Regions from separate parts of the Streptomyces bacillaris genome, predicted to be linked through region 4. Evidence: riboswitches for the same ligand, from Rfam matches in the RefSeq annotation. Region 4 holds a riboswitch; each other region holds the start of a gene.
What was found. A riboswitch is a leader RNA that binds a small molecule or an ion and turns the genes downstream of it on or off. The one in region 4 is predicted to bind cyclic di-AMP.
Positions count from the first base shown of each region.

Region 1: it holds a riboswitch for cyclic di-AMP, as region 4 does, so the genes downstream of both, DJ476_RS00915 (transglycosylase SLT domain-containing protein) here and DJ476_RS15635 (M23 family metallopeptidase) in region 4, are expected to answer to the same signal.
Region 2: it holds a riboswitch for cyclic di-AMP, as region 4 does, so the genes downstream of both, DJ476_RS12130 (C40 family peptidase) here and DJ476_RS15635 (M23 family metallopeptidase) in region 4, are expected to answer to the same signal.
Region 3: it holds a riboswitch for cyclic di-AMP, as region 4 does, so the genes downstream of both, DJ476_RS06790 (M23 family metallopeptidase) here and DJ476_RS15635 (M23 family metallopeptidase) in region 4, are expected to answer to the same signal.

Region 1 covers NZ_CP029378.1:211,338-214,988, forward strand. Annotated here, with positions in the region: gene DJ476_RS00910 (GMC oxidoreductase) at 1-394, opposite strand, end outside; gene DJ476_RS00915 (transglycosylase SLT domain-containing protein) at 555-1,394, opposite strand; cyclic di-AMP (ydaO/yuaA leader) riboswitch at 1,398-1,558, opposite strand; gene DJ476_RS00920 (FAD-dependent oxidoreductase) at 2,059-3,420, shown strand; gene DJ476_RS00925 (SpoIIE family protein phosphatase) at 3,442-3,651, opposite strand, start outside.
Region 2 covers NZ_CP029378.1:2,933,620-2,937,270, forward strand. Annotated here, with positions in the region: partial or broken gene pcrA (DNA helicase PcrA) at 1-995, opposite strand, end outside; cyclic di-AMP (ydaO/yuaA leader) riboswitch at 1,265-1,431, shown strand; gene DJ476_RS12130 (C40 family peptidase) at 1,430-2,650, shown strand; gene DJ476_RS12135 (hypothetical protein) at 2,774-3,127, opposite strand; gene DJ476_RS12140 (C40 family peptidase) at 3,390-3,651, shown strand, end outside.
Region 3 covers NZ_CP029378.1:1,702,054-1,705,704, reverse strand. Annotated here, with positions in the region: gene DJ476_RS06800 (M16 family metallopeptidase) at 1-457, shown strand, start outside; gene DJ476_RS06795 (M16 family metallopeptidase) at 484-1,854, shown strand; cyclic di-AMP (ydaO/yuaA leader) riboswitch at 2,069-2,237, shown strand; gene DJ476_RS06790 (M23 family metallopeptidase) at 2,252-3,067, shown strand; gene DJ476_RS06785 (GntR family transcriptional regulator) at 3,267-3,651, shown strand, end outside.
Region 4 covers NZ_CP029378.1:3,670,150-3,673,800, reverse strand. Annotated here, with positions in the region: gene DJ476_RS15645 (MerR family transcriptional regulator) at 1-89, shown strand, start outside; gene DJ476_RS15640 (PP2C family protein-serine/threonine phosphatase) at 237-1,466, shown strand; cyclic di-AMP (ydaO/yuaA leader) riboswitch at 1,676-1,830, shown strand; gene DJ476_RS15635 (M23 family metallopeptidase) at 1,842-2,888, shown strand; gene DJ476_RS15630 (PrsW family intramembrane metalloprotease) at 2,946-3,651, opposite strand, start outside.

The sequences.
Region 1 (3,651 bases), 3.5 Mb from region 4:
GTCGGTCGAGCGGGAAGCCGAGGAAGTTGCTCAGCGGCTGCTTGGTCCGGGTGCGCAGCCAGAAGGAGCGGTCGTCGGGCCGGGTGGTGTTGGCGAAGATCTTGCCGTCCGCGCCGGGGGTGTCCCAGGCCATGCCCATCTCGACCATGTGCACGTCCGTACCGGCCTGGGCGAGCCGGAGCGCGGCCACCGAGCCGCCGTAGCCGGTGCCGACGACCAGCACCGGCACATGGGCTCCGGAGCCGATGGGGGCCGCTGCCGTACGGGGCGTGGCCCAGACCGGGGCGGTGGGTCCGGCGAGCGCCGCGACACCCAGAAGAGAACCTGTTCCCGTGATGAATCTTCGACGGGAGACGCCTTTCGAGGCGTCTCCGTGCAGGACAATGTCGTTCATGTGACATACCTCACTCTCGACAGAGTGCAACAGGTTCTACTGCCGATCGCGTGGTAAGTCACGAGAAACTTGGGGGTAACTTCCCGGTACGCCGGAGGGGCCCCGGACCGTGTGGTCCGGGGCCCCTCGGGGTGCTGTACGCCGTGTACGCCCTGGTGGATCAGTAGGCGCCGAAGACGTTGTCGATCGAGCCGTACCGGTCCGCGGCGTAGTTGCACGCGGCGACGATGTTGGCGACCGGGTCGTAGCTGTCGGTCGAGGTGCCGGGCACGTGGTAGGCCCGGAAGGTCGGGTCGATGACCTGGAGCAGACCCTTGGACGGGGTGCCCTTGGCCGCGTTGGAGTCCCAGTTGTTGATGGCGTTCGGGTTGCCGGAGGACTCGCGGATGATGTTGCGGTGGATGCCCTCGTAGGTGCCGGGGATGCCGTGCTGGGCCATGACCGCCAGCGACTCCTTGATCCAGCCATCGAGGTCGTTGGTGTACGCGGTCGGGGCGGCGGCGGCCGGGGCGGCCTGGGCCGCGGGAGCGGCGGCGCGCGCGGAGCGGTCGGCGCGCTCGGCCGAGGCGGCACGGTCGGCGGTCGGGGCCGATTTACCGGCCTTGCCGGCCTTGGCGTCTGACGGGGCGGCAGCCTTGCCGCCGACGGTCAGGGTGATACCCGGGTGAATAAGGTTCGGGTTCTCCCCGACGACCTTCCGGTTGCCTTCGTAGAGCTTCTTCCAGCCGCCGCTGACGGAATAGTCGCGGGCGATCTTGGAAAGCGATTCGCCGGACACCACGGAATGCTTGGTGGGTGCGGCCTTCGTCACGGAATTCGCCTGGGCGGTCACGGAGACGGGGGCCACGGCCTTTTCCGCGACGGCGGGCGCGGAGGCGGCGGAGGCGGTGGTGGCGCCGAGGACGGGGAGGGCCAGGACGGCTCCACCCGTGGTCACGGCGGCGATGCCACGGCCGAGCGAGACGGACTTGGGACGGCGGTGCTTACCCAGTGCGGGCATGGGGAACTTCCTCTCCGGCGCCTGCGAGGTGAGCTGTCGGGTTCAGACGGGAGATGTCTGGCCGCATGGGACATGCGGCTTCACCCCTAGCCGCTCCGGACTTCGGATCGGCGACTTACCTGGGTCCCCCGCTCCTGCCGTACGTGAGTGGGTTGCGGATTCCCGGACGGCGGCAGGATTCGGCGTTCCATCCGGATTGACCGTGACCGTAGGCGAAAAACATCGGGCGGAACAAGCCCCGAATTCCGGATCTTCTTTTTCCGCAAGATCGAATGACCGGAATTCCGGGCCGGGCCGGCTCCGTCGCGGTGTCAACTTTCTTCGCACAGAAGGGAACCGAACCCTCCGCTTCTGCGTCCGCACCCCCGGGACGTGACGCTCACCACTCCGCACGGAGGCGGCCGAAATGGGTGGGGGCAAAATTGCCCAAGAGCCCCAATAGCCCTTTTATGGAATAGGGTAATTAAAGGTTCAAATCGCCCATACTGACCCGCAGAAACGGACTTATCGGGCGGTTCCGCAGGGTGGGTCGAGAGCCTCCCCCGGCCTTGGCTTACCGTGTGGGGTGGACACTAGTAAGCCCACCCTTACTTGCCGCGTACTCTGTAACCTGCCCGACCTGCCTGACCTGCCCGCGTTCGCCCGCCTTAAGGATCAACACGCCATGACACGCCCCGTCCGCGTCGCCATTGTCGGAGCCGGCCCCGCCGGTATCTACGCTGCGGACGCGCTGCTCAAATCCGAGGTCTGCCAGGACCCGGGTGTCTCGATCGACCTGTTCGAGCGGATGCCCGCGCCCTTCGGCCTGATCCGCTACGGCGTGGCCCCCGACCACCCCCGGATCAAGGGCATCGTCAAGGCGCTGCACCAGGTGCTGGACAAGCCGCAGATCCGTCTCTTCGGCAATGTCAGCTACCCGAACGACATCGACCTGGACGACCTGCGCTCCTTCTACGACGCGGTGATCTTCTCCACCGGCGCCGAGGCCGACCGGGCGCTGGACATCCCCGGCATCGAGCTGGACGGCTCCTACGGCGCGGCCGAGTTCGTCTCCTGGTACGACGGCCACCCCGAGGTCCCGCGCACCTGGCCGCTGACCGCCGAGAAGGTCGCGGTCCTCGGCGTCGGCAACGTGGCGCTGGACGTGGCCCGCGTGCTGGCCAAGACGGCGGACGAGCTGCTGCCGACCGAGATCCCGGACAACGTCTACCAGGGCCTCAAGGCGAACAAGGCGCTGGAGGTGCATGTGTTCGGGCGGCGTGGCCCGGCGCAGGCCAAGTTCAGCCCGATGGAGCTGCGAGAGCTGGACCACTCCCCCAACATCGAGGTCATCGTCAACCCCGAGGACATCGACTACGACGAGGGCTCCATCGCCACCCGGCGGGAGAACAAGCAGGCCAACATGGTCGCGCAGACCCTGGAGAACTGGGCGATCCGCGATGTCGGCGACCGCCCGCACAAGCTCTTCCTGCACTTCTTCGAGTCCCCGGTCGAGATCCTCGGCGAGGACGGCAAGGTCACCGCGCTGCGTACCGAGCGCACCGAGCTGGACGGCACCGGCAACGTCCGGGGCACCGGCACGTTCACCGACTGGGAGATGCAGAGCGTCTACCGGGCCGTCGGCTACTACTCGGAGGAGCTGCCCAAGCTCCCCTTCGACGTGGCCTCCGGCACGGTCCCGCACGAGGCCGGACGCGTCATCTCCGGTGACGAGCACATGGCCTCGGTCTACGTCACCGGCTGGATCAAGCGCGGCCCGATCGGCCTCATCGGCCACACCAAGGGCGACGCCAACGAGACGGTCGCCTGCCTCCTGGAGGACCGTGCCGCCGGCCGGCTGCCCGAGCCGACGACGCCCGCCCCGGAGGCTGTGGAGGCCTTCCTGGAGAGCCGGAACGTCCGCTACACGACGTGGGAGGGCTGGCACAAGCTGGACGCCCACGAGCAGGCGCTCGGCGCGGCCCAGGGCCGTGAGCGGATCAAGGTCGTGGAGCGCGAGGGCATGCTGGACGCCTCCGGCGCCTGATCCTTACGGGGCCGGTGCCCGTCAGGCCGGGTCCGGGGTGCTTCTCGCGCCACCGGGGCCCGGCCCGCGGAAGGTCCGCCACAGGTCGGGCGGGGCGGTGTCGCGGGACGGTGGCGGCGGCTTCTCCGGTGGGTGCGTCCAGCGGGCCGCCAGCAGGATCGCGATGTCGTCGGGGCGGTCCGTGGCCTGCCGGGCCTCCCCGATCACCCGGTTCGCCGTCTCGGCCAGCGG
Region 2 (3,651 bases), 740 kb from region 4:
GATGTTGCGGATGGTGGCGCCGCGGAAGGCGTAGATCGACTGGTCCGCGTCACCCACCACGCACAGCTCGGCGGGGGCGTCGGACACCTCGCCGGAGGGGCCGACCAGCTCCCGTACCAGCGTGTACTGGGCGTGGTTGGTGTCCTGGTACTCGTCGACCAGGACGTGGCGGAAGCGGCGGCGGTAGTGCTCGGCCACGTCCGGGAAGGCCTGGAGGAGGTGGACCGTCGTCATGATGATGTCGTCGAAGTCCAGGGCGTTGGCCTCGCGCAGGCGGGCCTGGTAGAGCGTGTACGCCTGGGCGAGGGTCTTCTCGAAACCATCGGCGGCCTGTCCGGCGAAGGTCTCCTCGTCGATCAGCTCGTTCTTGAGGTTGGAGACCTTGGCGGTGAAGGACTTCGGCGGATAGCGCTTGGGGTCCAGGTCCAGATCGCGGCAGACCAGGGCCATCAGGCGCTTGGAGTCGGCGGCGTCGTAGATCGAGAACGACGAGGTGAAGCCGAGCTTCTTCGACTCGCGGCGCAGGATGCGGACGCACGCGCTGTGGAAGGTCATGACCCACATGGCGTTGGCGCGCGGGCCCACCAGCTGCTCGACGCGCTCCTTCATCTCGCCCGCGGCCTTGTTGGTGAAGGTGATCGCGAGGATCTGCCCGGGGTGCACCCCGCGCTCGGCCAGCAGGTGGGCGATGCGGTGGGTGAGCACCCGGGTCTTGCCGGAGCCGGCTCCGGCGACGATGAGCAGCGGGGAGCCGGCGTGCACGACGGCGGCGCGCTGCTCGGTGTTCAGCCCGTCGAGCAGCGCGGCGGAGTCGATGACCGGGCGCGGGTGGCCGTCCCGGTAGTACCCGTCCCGGGGCGGCGGGGGCGCGTCGAAGACGCCCTCGAAGAGTCCCTCCGGCACCGCTTCGGGTGCGTGCTCCTCGGGGGCGGCGGCGGGCCGTCCTCCGCGGGCTGGAGGCCGGTCAGGAAGTTGTCGTCAAAGAGGCTGCTCATCGCCCTCCGAGTCTAGGGGGCCGCACTGACAACGTTCGGCCGAAGGCCACAAGCGGCCGCCGGTACGGGCGTCCGCCCCGTACGGACGGAGAGCGGACGTCCACGTTCCGTGAAGGAGTACCCGGTCGGAGGGGGTCCGGGGCCCGACAGGGGAAAAGGTCACGAAAATGTATCGGGCATATCGCTCATCCTCCTTCCCAGCGGCGGGCCGCGTTGGCTAGCGTGCTCGGTCAGGTGATCCGTAGCTCCCTGAGGCGAACCGCGTCTCACGGTCACCTCTGCCGAATCCGTGCTGCCCTCCCAGCAGTTCGGAACCGGGGACCCACACGCAGAACCGGGGTGAATCGGTCCGTGCCCGCGCAGGCGGACCGTAGGACAGCCTTCCGTTCCGTCCGAACCCGACAGCTAACCCGGTAGGCGGTCCACGGAAGGAGATGCCGGTCTTGGCATCGCATCGCAAGCCGCGTACGAAGGTGCGCACGACCACCCCCGCCGTCGGGTTCACGACGGCCGCGCTCGCCTCCGTGACGCTGCTCTCCACGCAGAACGCGACGGCGGCGCCCGCCGAGCCGAAGCCGGCCATCGAGGACGTGCAGAAGAAGGTCGACGAGCTGTACCGGCAGGCGGGCAGCGCGACCCAGCAGTACAACCGGGCGAAGGCCGCCTCCACCACCCAGCGGGCCAAGGTCGACACGCTGCTCTCCGATGTGGCGAAGCGGACCGAGCGGATCAACGAGGCGCGCCGGGAGCTGGGCGCCTACGCGGCCGCGCAGTACCGCACCGGCGGCATCGCGCCCACCGCGACCTTCTTCCTGGCGGACGACCCGCAGGGGTACTTCGACCAGAGCCGGCTGATGAGCCGGGCGACCGAGCGGCAGCAGAAGGCCGTCGACGACTTCCGTACGCAGCAGGCCGAGGCCTCGAAGAAGCGCGCGGAGGCCGTGAAAAGCCTGGAGAAGCTGACCGAGACGCAGACCGCGCTGCGCGCCAGCAAGCAGACCGTGCAGACCAAGCTGACCGAGGCCCGGGCGCTGCTGTCGCGGCTGACCGCCGAGGAGAAGGCGCGGCTGGCGGAGCTGGAGCGGAAGAAGGAGGCCGAGGCCCGGGAGAAGGCGGAGCGGCTGGCCGCCCGCCAGGCCGCCGAGGCCAAGGAGCGCGAGGCGGCGGAGAAGAAGGCGCGCGAGGAGGCCGCGAAGGAGTCCGCCGAGGCCGGTGGCTCCGGTTCCGGTTCTGGCTCCGGCAGCGGTACAGGGACGAGCCCGGGGCCCGGTACGGGCACGGGGACCGGGGCGGGCAGCGGTTACGCGGCCAAGGCCGAGAAGGTGCTGGCCTTCGCCCGCGCCCAGATCGGGAAGCCGTACGTGTGGGGGGCGACGGGCCCGTCCTCGTACGACTGCTCGGGGCTGACCAAGGCGGCCTGGCGGGAGGCGGGGGTGACCCTGCCCCGGACCACCTGGGACCAGGTGAAGGTCGGCACCCGCGTCGCCACGTCGGACCTCCAGCCCGGGGACCTGGTCTTCTTCTACGACGACATCAGCCACGTCGGCATCTACAAGGGCGACGGGATGATGATCCACGCGCCGAAGCCGGGGGCGAACGTGCGCGAGGAGTCGATCTACTACATGCCGATCTACGGCAGCGTGCGCCCGGCGTAGCACGCGTCGGCCGGGGCGGGCCTCTCGCCTCCGCCCCGGCCTCTCGGGCTTCCGGAACCCCTCAGGTACCCCGGCTTCCTCAGGCGCCCCGAGTCCTCAGGTACCCCAGGTCCCTCAGGTCCCTCAGGTCCAGAGCGTGGCGATGAAGATGTTGGCGACCGTCAGTCCGCCGACCGCCGCGAACGCGCCCTTCTCGACCTTCTCCTCGTCCCGCTTGACGTAGACGAGCGCGAGGATGACGACGAGGACCGCCAGCTTGACGCCGATCTTGATGTTGTTGACGGTCTGGTCGTCGGCCTGGTTGAGCCCGACCAGGGCGACGCCGGTGACCAGCATGGTCAGCGCGCCGTGCAGCATGGCCGGAACGAAGCGCGCGGTGCCCGCGCCCATGGCCTTCATCTGGGTCAGGAAGCCGCCCAGCAGGGAGGCGATGCCGATGATGTGCAGGGCGACGAAGACATTGATGAGTACGTCCATGGCCCGGAGCCTAGCCATGGCCAAATCTTTACCCAGCAGTGAGGCAAGCCTTCCTTGACGCCTTCGCCGGAACTGTGCGCCGCGCGCCCGAACCTGCCGGAATGATCAATTCCGACTCGCTGTCCGCAGTCACTCGTCGGCACCGAAGCGTCACATCCGGGCAATAGCTGTCATGGCGACCCTTTTCCGTTCGCCCGGATTAGCGTCCCTCGCGAGCCCATCGGTATCCCGGCGGGCAGCCGACAGGAAGGATGCCGCCCCCGTGGCCGCGCACCGGAAATCCGCTCACCGGAAACCCAAGCAGCGCCCGTTCACCGGCCCTGCTGCCCGCACCGCCGCCACTCTGGCGCTCGCCGGGGCCGCCACCGCCGCCTCGGCCGGCGGGGCCGGGGCGGCGCCCGCCGAGCCCGCCCCCACCGCCGCCCAGGTCCGGGCCAAGGTCGACCGGCTCTACCACGAGGCCGAGGTCGCCACGGAGAAGTACAACGGGGCGAAGGAGAAGGCGGCCGCCGCCACCCGCACGG
Region 3 (3,651 bases), 2.0 Mb from region 4:
CCGCCGCGACCGTACGGCGGTGGCTGCCGGGTTCGGGCTGCTGCGGCTCGCCGGGGCGCCCTCGCTGGGCTGGCTGGACGTGAAGACCTCCGGCGGCGTCGAGGTGGAGACGATCGAGGCCGCGGTCGACGAGGAGCTGGCCCGGTTCGCCGCCGAGGGGCCCACCCCGGAGGAAATGGAGCGCGCCCAGGCCCAGTTGGAGCGCGAGTGGCTGGACCGGCTGGGGACGGTCGCGGGCCGCGCCGACGAACTCTGCCGCTACGCGGTGCTGTTCGGTGACCCGCAGCTCGCCCTGACCGCCGTGGGCCGGGTCCTGGACGTCACCGCCGAGGAGGTGCGCCAGGCGGCCGAGGCGGCCCTGCGCCCCGACAACCGGGCGGTGCTCGTCTACGAGCCCGTCGAGCCTGCCGAGGACGGGGACGAGGCCACCGACGCGCCCGAGGGGACGGACAAGTGAGCGACGCCGCCGTGACTGGAGTAGCCATGGAGTACCACCCGCAGCCGACCCCGGGCACCGCCCGGCCGTGGGCCTTCCCCGCCCCCGAGCGCGGCGCCCTGCCCAACGGGCTGACCGTGCTGCGCTGCCACCGCCCCGGCCAGCAGGTCGTGGCCGTGGAGATCTTCCTGGACGCGCCGCTGGACGCCGAGCCCGAGGGCCTGGACGGCGTGGCCACGATCATGTCGCGCGCCCTCTCCGAGGGCACCGACAAGCACAGCGCCGAGGAGTTCGCCGCCGAGCTGGAGCGGTGCGGCGCCACCCTGGACGCCCACGCCGACCACCCCGGCGTCCGGGTCTCCCTGGAGGTCCCGGCCTCCCGGCTGGCCAAGGCGCTCGGCCTGGTGGCCGAGGCCCTGCGCGCCCCGGCCTTCGCCGAGAGCGAGATCGAGCGCCTCGTCGGCAACCGGCTCGACGAGATCCCGCACGAGCAGGCCAACCCGTCCCGGCGCGCCGCCAAGCAGCTCTCCAAGGAGCTGTTCCCGGCCACCGCCCGGATGTCCCGCCCCCGGCTGGGCACCGAGGAGACCGTGCGGCGGATCGACGCGGCCGCCGTCCGCGCCTTCTTCGACGCCCACGTCCGCCCGGCCACCGCGACGGCCGTCATCGTCGGTGACCTGACCGGCATCGACCTGGACGCCCTGCTCGCCGACACCCTCGGTGACTGGTCGGGCGACGCGGGCCAGGCCCGCCCGGTCGCCCCGATCACCGCCGACGACACCGGCCGGGTCGTCATCGTGGACCGCCCCGGCGCGGTCCAGACCCAGTTGCTGATCGGCCGCATCGGCCCGGACCGCCACGAGAGCGTCTGGCCCGCCCAGGTGCTCGGCACCTACTGCCTGGGCGGCACCCTCACCTCCCGGCTGGACCGGGTGCTGCGCGAGGAGAAGGGCTACACCTACGGCGTACGGGCCTTCGCCCAGGTCCTGCGCTCCGCCGGGCCGGACGCGGGCGGCGCGGCGATGCTCGCCATCAGCGGTTCGGTGGACACAGAGTCCACCGGCCCGGCGCTGGAGGACCTCTGGAAGGTCCTGCGCACGCTGGCCGCCGAAGGGCTGACGGACGCCGAGCGCGAGACGGCCGTGCAGAACCTGGTGGGCGTCGCCCCGCTCAAGTTCGAGACGGCCGCCTCGGTCGCGAGCACCCTGGCCGACCAGGTCGAGCAGCACCTGCCGGACGACTACCAGGCCCAGCTGTACGCCCGCCTCGCGGAGACGGGCACCGTGGAGGCGACCGCGGCCGTGGTCAACGCCTTCCCGGTGGACCGGCTGGTCACGGTCCTGGTCGGGGACGCGGCGCAGATCGCGGAGCCGGTGAAGGCGCTCGGCATCGGAGAGGTGACCGTCGTCAGCGGCTGACACCGCACCGGCGCGGCAAGAACAGTGAGGGCCCCGGTTCGCCGGGGCCCTCATTTTTTGCGCGTTAAGTCCCAAATATCCAGATTCCTCCCAGAGAGTGGCGATCTGCCCTGTGGGATGCGTGACAAATCCCCCTGTCCGTTTGGTGATGCGCAGCCGCCCCGCCTAGCGTCGGCCCGGCTGTCCGCCACCCGTATGCCGCACCCGCGGCGCCGGGCAGCCATCGCCGAGTCCCCGTCAGGCGCGAGCCTGGGGAGCCGGGGACCCACACGCAGTCCCCGGGGTGAATCGGATCCCCGTGCCGCGAACCGGCCCGGGAGTCCGTAGGAGACCTTCCTGCTCCGAACCCGTCAGCTAACCCGGTAGGCGAGAAGGAAGGAAAGGATCCAGCCCCTCCATGGCGTTCACCCGTGCCACCGGGAAGCACCGTGCCCCGAGCCGCCTGACGCGCCGCAGCGCCCATGTCGCCGGCGTCACGGCCCTGGCCACCACCGGCGTCCTCGGCACCCTCGCCTCCCCGGCCACCGCGGCGGACTCCGAGGCCGCCCGGACCGTCGAGACCGGACTCACCCAGGCCATCACCCTCGACGCCACGCTCGCCGAGCAGCTCGACGCCCAGGCCCGCGCCCAGCACCAGCAGGCGGCCGCCGCGGCCAGGGCGAAGGCCAAGGCCGCCGCGGAAGCCAAGGCCAAGGCCGAGAAGGCCCGGGCGAAGGCGGAGGCGGAGCGCAAGGCCGAGGCCCGCGCGAAGGAGATCCGCGAGGAGAAGGCCCGGGCCGCCCGCGCCGCCGAGCGCGCCCGCCTCAACGCCTTCCACCTCCCCGTCGCCGGCTCGTACGTCACCACCGGCTACAAGTCGGGCGGCGCCCTCTGGTCCTCCGGCAGCCACTCCGGCGTGGACTTCCGCGCCGCCTCCGGCAGCTCCGTCGTCGCGGTCGGCGCCGGTACGGTCGTCGAGGCCGGCTGGGGCGGGGCGTACGGCAACAACGTGGTGCTCCGGATGGCGGACGGCACGTACACCCAGTACGGCCACCTCTCCTCGATCACCGTCTCCGTCGGCCAGAGCGTCACCTCCGGCCAGCGGATCGGCCTCTCCGGCTCCACCGGCAACTCCACCGGCCCGCACCTCCACTTCGAGGCCCGGACCACCCCGGAGTACGGCTCGGACATGGACCCGGTCGCCTACCTGCGCTCGCACGGCGTCAACGTCTGATCCGACCACGGTCCGGTGATCCGCGACCACGGTCCGGTGATCCGGCCCCAGGTCCGATCCGGTCCCGCGCCTTCCGGAACTCGCCAGAAGATATCCCTCGATTCCGACCCGCCATCGGAAATTACGGTGGATTGCAATAGAGTCACGGAACAGGTGTCGGCCGGCCGCGTTTCGCGGGGATTATGGCGGAGGTTCGGACATGCGCATTCCCGCGCAATCGGTATGCACGGCAATCCGTGACGACATCGTCTCCGGTGTCTACGAACGCGGCAGCCGCCTCACCGAGGAACTGCTGGCGCGGCGGTACGGGGTCTCCCGCGTCCCGGTGCGCGAGGCCCTGCGCACGCTGGAGTCCGAGGGCTTCGTCGTCACCCGCAGACACGCCGGGGCCTGTGTCGCCGAGCCCACCGAGCAGGAGGCCGCCGACCTGCTGGAGATCCGGATGCTCCTGGAGCCGCTCGCCGCGGCCCGGGCCGCCCAGCGCCGTACGGAGGCACACCTCAAGGTGCTCCGCGGCCTGGTCAGGCTGGGCCAGGAGCGGGCCCGCCGGGGCGAGGGGGAGGACCTGCGGTCGCTGGGCGGCT
Region 4 (3,651 bases):
GGAAGAACTACGATCGCTACGGGGACGGCACCGCCGCCTTCGTACGGGATGCGCTGACGATCCACGCGGAACACCGGCTCTCCGACTGACCGACGGGGGCCGTCCGCACAAGGGCCCGCTTCCCCCTATTTGGCCGATGACGAGTCGCCGCACGGCGCGGCTCCGGGAAGCCTGGACGGGGCGCGGTACCGTCCGCAGCCGTGGCCGGACCGGGCAGGAGTGCACAGGTGGTGGGGATGGCGGAGAAGGGGCGCGGACGCTTGATGGGGAGCCTCGGTATCCCCGGGCGTGCCACGCCCGGCTCCACGGGGCGGGGGAAGCCGGTGGTGGCCCAGAGCCCCGGGACCCGGCGGTTCGTCCGGCTGCTGCCGGTGCTGCTGATCGGCGGCGGGCTCCTCTTCGACTCGCTGGCCCCGCCCAACTTCACCGCCGTGCCCCTGTTCGTGGCCGCGCCGCTGATCGCCGCGCCCTTCTTCTCGCTCGCCAGCACCATCCGTACGGGAGTGGCCTCGATCCTCTCCGTCATCGCGATGCGGCTCTCCGACGGGACCTCCACCCAGGTCGTCCCGGTCATCGAGATGATCACGGTGCTCACCGCCGCCGTCCTGGCCCTCGTCATCAACGGGGTCGTCCGCCGCAGCAACGAGCAGCTGGCCTCGGCACGGGTCATCGCGGAGACCGCCATGCGGGCCGTGCTGCCGACCCCGGCGGAGCGGATCGGCGGGCTCCAGGTGGCGGCGCGGTACGAGGCGGCGCAGGCGGACGAGTTCGTCGGCGGGGACCTGTTCGCGGTGGCGGACACCCCGTACGGCTTGCGCCTGGTCGTCGGGGACGTACGCGGCAAGGGGCTGGACGCGGTGGAGGCGGTGGCGGTGATCATCGGCGCGTTCCGGGAGGCCGCCGAGCAGGAGCGGTCCCTGGAGGGCGTGGCGCAGCGGCTGGAGCGGGCGCTCGCGCGGGAGGGGACGCGGCGGTACGGGCTGGACGCCATGGAGGGGTTCATCACCGCCGTCCTGGCCGAGATCCCGCCCGGTTCGGCCTCGCTGCGGCTCGTCAACCGCGGCCACCCCGAGCCGATCCTGCTGCACGCCGACGGGTCCCTGGAGGTCCTCGCGCCGAGCGTGCCCGCGATGCCGCTGGGGATGGACCTCGGGGTGTGGCCCGACCGGTCCGACGAGTGGGAGATGCCTCCCGGTTCGACGCTGCTCGCCTTCACGGACGGCCTCTCCGAGGCGCGGGACGCGAACGGCGTCTTCTACGACCCGGCGGCCCGGCTCCGCGGCCGGATCTTCCCCGGCCCCGAGGAGCTGCTCTCGGCGCTCACCGACGACGTACGGCTGCACACCGGCGGCCGCTCGACGGACGACATGGCGTTGCTCGCGGTGAGCCGGCCTGCGGAGGGGCAGCCGCCGCGGCGGACGACGGTGAAGATCGTGGGCCGGGGCGATGACACGGTGCGTAACTGAAGGGCGCCGCTCCGCATAACGTTTGACACACCGTCAGAAAAAGAGGTGTGGGTGAGGCGATGTCATGTTGTCCGGTTGAGGATGGTTGTTGCGGGTAAATCCCTGCCGCTGCCGTTAATGATCAACAGGAACAGCTTGGAATCGGGCCCACCTGTCTATTAACGTTCGATAACGCAGCGCGGTCGTCCCAGCCGTCGTCAGGACGGCGCCGTGCGCGAGCGCCGAATCCCGCAAGGGAACCGGGGAACCACCTACATGGGGTGAATCGGACGCCTGTGTCTCCACCGTGAGGCAGAGGGGCCCGTAGGAGACCTTCCTGCTCCGAACCCGTCAGCTAACCCGGTAGGCGAGAAGGAAGGAAAGGAGTGCGCCCACGTGGCGTCCAACCAGCCTGCCCCTGAGGCCCCGTCATCCCTGAGCGCCGACGCCTTCGGCGGCCCGGAGCGGACGTGGGAGGAGTGGAACCCCACCGCGGAGTCCATCCGTCCCGTGCGCGGCAAGCACCGCGTGGCCAAGCAGCGAGGGCTCGCCCGTAGCTCCACCGTCCTCGGGGTCGGCGTCATAGCGGCAGTCGGTGCGGGTGGCATGGCCACCGCCCAGTCCAAGCCGCCCGTCTCCATCTCCCTTCCCGATTCCATCGCGGACAACCTCCCCGACGCCAAGTCCCTTCCCGGCGTCGGGGCCTTCATGTCCGACGAGGCCGAGGCCGCCCCGGTCACCGCCGCCGCCCCTCTCACCTCCGCGGGCATCACGACCGCCGAGGCCGAGCAGGGCACCACCGACGCGGGCGAGGCCCTGCGCGCCCGGATCCTCCAGCAGGCCGAGCAGCAGCAGGCCGCCGCCGACGCCGAGGCCAAGGCCGCCGAGGAGAAGGCCGCGGCCGAGAAGGCCGCCGCGGAGGCGAAGAAGCAGCAGGACGAGGCGGAAGCCAAGGCGAAGGCCAAGGCCGCCGCCGAGAAGAAGGCGGCGGAGGAAGCGGCGGCGAAGAAGGCCGAGGAGGAGCGCCTCGCCAAGCTCCGCGCCAGCTACACCCTGCCCGCCTCCGGGTACACGATCACCTCGACCTACGGCCAGTCCGGCGCCATGTGGTCCTCCGGCCAGCACACCGGCACCGACTTCGCCGGAGCGGCCGGTTCGCCGCTCAAGGCCGTGCACAGCGGCACGATCACATCGGCCGGCTGGTCCGGTTCGTACGGCTACCGCACCGTCCTCCAGCTGGAGGACGGCACCGAGATCTGGTACGCCCACCAGTCCTCGATCGACGTCTCGGTCGGCCAGAAGGTCAGCACCGGCGACACCATCGGCCGCATGGGCGCCACCGGCAACGTGACCGGCGTCCACCTCCACCTGGAGGTCCGCACCGCCGGCGGCTCGGCCATGGACCCGATCGCCTGGCTGAACAGCAAGGGCCTCAACGTCTGAGACCCCGGTACGCCGTTCGCGTACCACCGCCCCTCGAAACCCCGGCAGCCCTGACGCTCACCCCCCGACGTCAGGGCTGCCGGTCTGTCCGGGGGCTTGGCCGTAGCCGTAGCCGTAGGTGTGGGGTCCGGGGCTGGGGGCGTGGCCGTGGCGGGTTCCGTGGCCGTGGCCCTGGTGCTGCGCGTAGCCGTACCCGTACCCGTACCCGTGGCCCTGTCCGTTCCCGTACGGCTGCGGCTGTCCGGTGCCGTAGCCCTGCCCTTGTCCGTACGGCATCGGCTGCCGGTACGGGCGCGGGGCGCTGCCGGTCATGCGGGCCGCGTGAGTGAGGGCCGGGGCCGCGATGTCCCGGCGCTGCCAGAGGTGGTGCAGCAACTCCCGCTCCCGGGCGGCGAAGTCCGGGCCCACCGCGTCATGGCGGGCGCGGCGGCGCAGCCCGGCGAGGGTCGTCGCGAAGGACTCGTACTCCGCGACCGCGCGGGCCGCCGCCCGGCCCCGGGACCGGTCCTGCCTGCCGTGCCAGTGGCGGGCCAGATCGCGGGCCATGCCCCGGGTCCGCATCGAGGAGAGCGCCAGCGGCTCGGCCGGGGTGAGCCAGCCGGCCGTGGCGTACGCGGGCAGTTCGGCGGCGAGCGTCCGCAGTTCGCGGCGGCGCCACCAGATCGCCAGCCAGGTCAGCAGCCCGAAGACCGGGACCATCACGACCGCGTACACCGCGTAGAAGCCGAGCCCGCCGAAGACCGCCGAACCGTTCCACAGGGCG